Regions from separate parts of the Thauera sp. JM12B12 genome, predicted to be linked through region 1. Evidence: predicted binding sites of a transcription regulator. Region 1 holds the regulator's gene; each other region holds the start of a gene.
The links. The regulator sigma-54, encoded in region 1, starts transcription at its own class of promoters, with help from an activator protein. The targets are predictions, from matches to a motif close to TGGCACGCTTNCTGCTNA.
Positions count from the first base shown of each region.

Region 2: flgB (flagellar basal body rod protein FlgB) is a predicted target of sigma-54. The motif match lies at 1,195-1,212, and genes of this name have one in related genera.
Region 3: AAG895_RS07105 (flagellar hook-length control protein FliK) is a predicted target of sigma-54. The motif match lies at 1,144-1,161, and genes of this name have one in related genera.

Region 1 is NZ_CP154859.1:645,990-648,184, reverse strand. It holds gene lptB (LPS export ABC transporter ATP-binding protein) at 1-408, shown strand, start outside; gene AAG895_RS02840 (RNA polymerase factor sigma-54) at 431-1,888, shown strand; gene raiA (ribosome-associated translation inhibitor RaiA) at 1,906-2,195, shown strand, end outside.
Region 2 is NZ_CP154859.1:1,567,478-1,569,672, forward strand. It holds gene flgM (flagellar biosynthesis anti-sigma factor FlgM) at 1-208, opposite strand, end outside; gene flgA (flagellar basal body P-ring formation chaperone FlgA) at 301-1,029, opposite strand; gene flgB (flagellar basal body rod protein FlgB) at 1,251-1,658, shown strand; gene flgC (flagellar basal body rod protein FlgC) at 1,670-2,077, shown strand; gene AAG895_RS07020 (flagellar hook assembly protein FlgD) at 2,139-2,195, shown strand, end outside.
Region 3 is NZ_CP154859.1:1,584,789-1,586,983, reverse strand. It holds gene fliI (flagellar protein export ATPase FliI) at 1-431, shown strand, start outside; gene fliJ (flagellar export protein FliJ) at 661-1,104, shown strand; gene AAG895_RS07105 (flagellar hook-length control protein FliK) at 1,221-2,195, shown strand, end outside.

The sequences.
Region 1 (2,195 bases):
CAGAACCTGGAGAAGCGCCAGGTGGGCGAGCGCCTCGACGAACTGCTGCACGAACTCGGCATCCACCACCTGCGCAACAACACCGCGATCTCGCTCTCCGGCGGTGAACGCCGGCGCTGCGAGATCGCGCGCGCGCTGGCCACCGACCCGCGCCTGATCCTGCTCGACGAGCCCTTCGCCGGCGTGGATCCGATCGCGGTGATCGACATCCAGAAGATCATCCGCTTCCTCAAGGAGCGCGGCATCGGCGTGCTGATCACCGACCACAACGTGCGCGAGACGCTCGGCATCTGCGATCGCGCCTACATCATCAGCGAAGGCCGCGTGCTCGCCAGCGGCCAGCCCACCGAGATCATCGACAACGAGCGCGTGCGCCAGGTCTATCTCGGCGAGCACTTCCGCCTGTGAGCGCACGCAGCGGACCGACGCGATGAAGCCCAGTCTCCAGCTCAAGCTCTCCCAGCACCTCACGCTGACCCCGCAGCTGCAGCAGTCGATCAAGCTGCTGCAGCTGTCGACGATCGAGCTCAACCAGGAGATCGAGCGCATCCTGCTCGAGAACCCGATGCTCGAACGCGAGGACGGCGACGGCGCGGACTTCGCTCCGAGCCCGCCCCCCACACCCTCGTCCGAACGCGAGTCGAGCAGCGAGAGCGCCGCCGAATCGCCCCCGGCCGACAGCGCGTCGCGCGAGGGCGGCGAGGGCAGCAGCGAGGACGAAGGCATCGACTGGTCCAACGTCGGCACCGGCGCATCCAGCCGCAGCGAGAGCGACGACGACGATGTCGACTACCAGGATCTGCAGGCCGCGAGCACATCCCTGCGCGAACACCTCGACCAGCAGGTGGCGCTGTCGCCGCTCAGCGACCGCGACCGCGCCCTGGTGCGCTTCCTGATCGAGGCACTCGATGACGACGGCTACCTGCACCAGCCGCTCGAGGACCTGCTCCAACTGCTGCCGCCCGAGTCCGAGGTCGATCTCGACGAGCTCACCATCGCCCTCCACCACGTGCACAACCTCGAGCCCGCCGGCATCGGCGCCCGCAGCCCGCAGGAATGCCTGGCGCTGCAGCTGCGCACGCTGCCCGACTCGCCGATCCGCGCGCTCGCCCTCGACATCGCCACGCGGCACCTCGAGCTTCTCGCCGACCGCAACTTCGCCCGCATCAAGAAGCTCACCGGCTGCGACGACGACGCCCTGCGTGCCGCGCAGGCGCTGATCTGCAGCCTCGACCCCCACCCCGGCTCGCGCTACTCGAACACCGAGACGCGCTACGTGCTGCCCGACGTCGTCGTGCGCAAGCTGCGCGGGCGGTGGACGGTCACGCTCAACCACGACGCCATGCCGCGCCTGCGCATCAACCGCCTGTACGCCAGCCTGCTGCAGCAGAACCGCGGCCAGGGCGGCGGACTCGGCGGCCAGCTGCAGGAGGCACGCTGGCTGATCAAGAACGTGCAGCAGCGTTTCGACACCATCCTGCGCGTATCCCAGGCCATCGTTGACCAGCAACGGCAGTTCTTCGATCATGGGGACGTGGCGATGCGGCCACTCACCCTCCGGGAGATCGCGGACCAGCTCGAGCTGCATGAATCCACCGTCTCGCGCGTCACCACGCAGAAGTACATGGCGACCCCGCGTGGCGTGTTCGAACTCAAGTATTTCTTCGGCAGTCATGTCGCCACCGACACCGGTGGAGCTGCATCCTCGACGGCGATTCGGGCGCTGATCCGCCAGCTGGTGGATGCCGAAGACAGCAAGAAGCCGCTGTCCGACGCCAAGATTGCGGAAGTTTTGGGCCAGCAGGGTATCGTGGTCGCGCGGCGGACGATCGCCAAATACCGCGAGTCCCTCAATATCCCGCCGGTCAGTCTGCGCAAATCCATCTGACAACAACAGGAGTTACCATGAATCTCAACATCACCGGGCGCCACGTGGAAGTCACCCCCGCCATCCGCGACTACGTGACCACCAAGCTCGACCGCGTCATTCGTCACTTCGACAACGTCACCAGCGTCTCCGTGATCCTCTCGGTCGAGAAGCTCAAGCAGAAGGCCGAAGTCACCCTCCACGTGCGCGGCAAGGACCTCTTCGTCGAGAGCGACGACGCCGATCTCTATGCCGCCATCGACGCGATGACGGACAAGCTCGACCGCCAGGTGCAGAAGTACAAGCAGAAGCAGTCCGACCACAACCA
Region 2 (2,195 bases), 920 kb from region 1:
CCTGCTTGATCTCCTCGACGCGCTGCTTGTCCACGACCGGCGTCTGCGCGATGACCGTTTCGGCCTTCTGCAGGCTGGCCGACAGCGAAGAAAGCTGAACCTTCTCGCTACCGCCGGAGACTGTCGTGGCCGGACCTGCCGGGTTGCGCGGGCGGGCCTCGCCTGTGGCGCTGGGGGCAATCGATTTGCCCGTGCTTTCGATCTTCATGGCGCGGTTCCCATACAGAATGACTCTGACGTTCTTTTCGGCGTCGCGCGACAAAACTTTAGGGATTTATCGATGGGGCGCGCCGCGACCGCTCAGAACGCCACCTCCACGCTGCCGCCGGCCTGGGCGATGCCGGTGACCACCTGTCCGTTGGCAAGGCGCACGCGAACGCTCTCGCCCGGTGCGGCGTTGTTCATCGCGCGCCCTTCGCTTGCTACGCGGAAGCCAGGACCGCTGCTGACGACGGGCACCGTCTGGCCCTGACGTACCGCGTGCGGCACACGCAGCATGTCGCCGCGCAGCGGACTGCCAGCGGCGATCGCGATGCGGGTGTGGTGGCCCATCGCCTGCGTGCCGTCGGTGAGCAGGTTGTCGGGCAGGGCGGTGAGGTCGCCCCGGCGCTGGCCGAGGTCCGCGGGGCCGAGCACCTGCCCGGCACGCAGCGGGCGGGCGGCAACCAGGTAGTCCGCGACCACGGCCACCTGCGCCTGCAGGTAGGCCGTCCAGGTGACCGGCGAATCGCAGCGCACCCCGACACTGATCCGGCCCCAGGCCCGGGTGCCCGCAGGCAGGAAGGGCTCGATCGCCGCGCAGGCTGGCAACTGGTTGTTCGGATCGAGCGGACTGACCTGGATCGTCACTTCGCCCGGCAGCCCTGCGGCTTGCCGGTGCAGGAATTCGAGCACGCGGGCTTCGACCGCGCCGGACGGCTGTTGCGCGCCCGCGGGCACGGCGAGCAGGCCGAGTGCAGCGAGCAAGACGCCACGGGCGATCAAGCGAAGCGGACGGGGGGCGGTGGGGCGATCAGGTCGGCTGGGCATGGCCCGATTGCACCACGACGCCGGTCCGTGAGGCAACCGCGCATGCCCGCGGCGCGCCATCACCCGCGGCGAGCGGCAAGGCTTGCCGGGTGGTAGCGGCGAAATTGGCCGGTGTTTCCGCCGTTTATCGGCAAAAGAGGGCTGCCGCCTGCCGGCTAACATGGCTGGCATGGAAACTGCGACCGGAGCTTGCCGATCGCCTCGCCCAAGGAGTCAGCGCGATGAAGACCCTCTTCGACCGGAGCATCCAGTTCCACCAGACCGCCCTCAACCTGCAGGCCCATCGCCAGCAGTTGATCGCCTCCAACATCGCCAACGCCGACACACCCAATTACAAGGCCAGGGACGTGGACTTCCGGTCTGCGTTGCAGGGCGCGCTGAATACGGCCAGGGGCGGCGGCGTCGCGCTCGCCACGACCCGGCCCGGACACATTGCCGGCGGCAGCGCGCCGACGCTGGAGAGCCTGACCGGCTACCGGCCCGAGCTGCAGTCCGCGGTCGATGGCAACACCGTCAACATGGACGTCGAGCGCGCCAACTTCGCCGAGAACGCGCTGCACTACGAGGCCAGCGTCACCTTCATCAACGGCATGCTGCGCTCGATGAACACCGCGATCACCGGCCAGTAAGGGGAATCACCATGAGCATGCTCAACGTCTTCCAGATCGCCGGCTCCGCGCTCAATGCGCAGTCGCTGCGGCTCAACACCACGGCCTCGAACCTCGCCAACGCCGACAGCGTGACGGCCGAGGACGGTCAGCCCTACCGCGCGAAGCAGGTGGTGTTCTCGGCGCAGCCGGTCGCAGGCCCCGCTGCCGTGGGCGTGCAGGTGGCCGGCGTCGTGGAGAGTACCGCGCCGCTGCGGCTGGTGTATGAACCGAACAACCCCGCTGCCAACGCCGATGGCTACGTCGAGATGCCCAACGTCAACGTCGTCGAGGAGATGGTGAACATGATCTCCGCCTCGCGTTCGTACCAGAACAACGCCGAGGTGATGAACACGGCACGGACCTTGCTTCAGCGTACCTTGCAGATTGGCCAGTCGTGATCACCCGTCGGTGATCGAAGGCCGGCCGTGACGCGGAGACCGCCGCGAGCAGGAGAGAGGAATGAGCACCGTATCGAACGCCCAGAGCACCGCAGCCAGCGTGCTTGCCAACATCAAC
Region 3 (2,195 bases), 940 kb from region 1:
CCGGCAACGGCCCCGAGGGCGGCGGATCGATCACCGCCTTCTACACCGTGCTCGCCGAGGGCGACGACCAGCAGGACCCGATCGCAGACTCGGCACGCGCCATCCTCGACGGCCACTTCGTGCTCTCGCGCAGCCTGGCCGACCAGGGCCACTACCCGGCGATCGACATCGAGCAGTCGATCTCGCGCGCGATGCACAACCTGGTGGGTGACGACCACTTCAACGTGGTACGCCAGTTCAAGCAGTTCTTCTCGCGCTATCAGCGCTCGCGCGACCTCATCGCGGTCGGCGCCTACCAGCCCGGTGGCGACCCGCTGCTGGACATGGCGGTCAAGCTCTATCCCAAGCTCGAAGCCTTCCTGCAGCAGGGGATCCAGGAACACGAGACCTACGAGGGCGCGCTGCAGAAACTGGCGCAGGTGTTCTCTTGAGAAGTGAGTGACGCCGCGGGCGCGCGGCACCGTGGGAGCGGACTTGCCCGCGAACGCAGCGGTCCCGCATTCAATATTCGCGGCCAAGGCCGCTCCCACAGACAGTTGCTCCCACGGGACTGCGCGTCCGGTCCGGTCGGCGCTGACCATGACATAAGTCCGCATCGTGGCGGAGCAGCACGGGCTAGAATCCCGACCGCTACTCCCCGTTTCGAGAAATCCACATCCGATGACCGCGCGCTTTCACCTTCAGCCCCTGCTTGATCTCGCCCAGACCCGTACCGACGAAGCGGCGCGCAAGCTCGGCGAACTCGTGGCTGCCGAGCGCGATCTCGAGCAGAAGCTGCGCATGCTCGAGGAGTACCGCCAGGAGTACAACGAACGCTTCGTGCAGGCCGCACGCGACGGCCTCAGCCCCGACGCCTGGCGCAACTACAGCGCCTTCATCAACAAGCTCGACGACGCCATCGGCATGCAGCGCAAGATCGTCGAGCAGTCGCGGGCCAAGACCGTCGAGGGCCAGCAGGCGTGGCTCGCCCAGCGCACCAAGCTCAAGGCCTTCGACACGCTGTCGCAGCGCCACCAGCAGGTGCTCAACCGCCGCGAGGCACGCCAGGAGCAGAAGCAGTCCGACGAGCACGCCGCCCGTCGCAGCCCGGGCGAGGAGCAATGAGGCGAGCCGGCGTCCGCGGCGGAGATCGCGCATCTCACATGGCATGGGGCTTGCTTTGAGCTGACTGTCGGATCGTCCGCGATCCACCGCATCCAGCCCACGAGAGGCCTTTCACCATGTCTTCATCGCTCCCCACCTCCAGTCTCGCCGGCAGCCTGAACCTGCGCATCACGGTGCCGTCGGCGCGCGCCGGCGTACTCGGCATCGAAGGCCTCGGCGCCGCGTCCGACACCTTCTCGCGCACGCTGCAGAACCAGATGAACACCGCCAGCCAGGGCTCGGGTGCCGCGCGCGCGAATCCATCGCCCGCTCCCGAACCCCGGCGCGAGCCGGAGCCCACACGCACGCCCGAGCAGACACGCCAGCCCGAACGCGAGCCTGTGCGGGAGCCGACCCAGACTGCCGAGAGCCGCCCGTCCGAACAGCGCTCGTCCACGGAGAACGGCGAGCCCGCCGCCAAGGGGGCCGACGCCGAAGGCGGCACCACCGCTGCGAAGGGCAGCCGGGATGCCGCCGCAGGCGAGGAATCCGCCCAGGCGGAAGGCAGCGCCGACGAGACACGCGCAGACGCCGCGACTGCGGAGGCCGAGTCTGTGGCACGGGACGGCGCGGGTGCGATCATCGCCGCCGCCACCGAGAGCCTCGACGCCGCTGCCGCTGCGGCGGGCGGAGCGGTCGTCGATGCCCTTGCCGGCGCGGCGGCAAGCTCGCCTACCGACCCGGCAGCACTTGCCGGCCTGCCGGCAGCGATTGCCGCCCTCCTCAGCGGGAGGCGCGAGCCTGCCGCCGAGGGCGATGCAAGCGAAGGCACGGCGCTCGTTGGCGACGACAAGGGCCGTGCCCTACAGAATTCCGGCCTGATGCCGAAATTCGATACATCGGCCGAGGGGGGCGGGCGTGGCGTGGCCACCCCTGGCTTCCTCCTTCAGGGGCGCGAGCTGGCAGCTGCCGTGGTGAGCAACCGTGGCGCGTCGGGCCAGGCGATCCAGGCCCTGCAGGGCGAACCCGGCAGCGTCTCGACGCCGCAAGCGGGACATGCCGTGAATGTGCACGCCGCCGCACAACTGCTGCGTCACGCGCCGCCGCCCCAG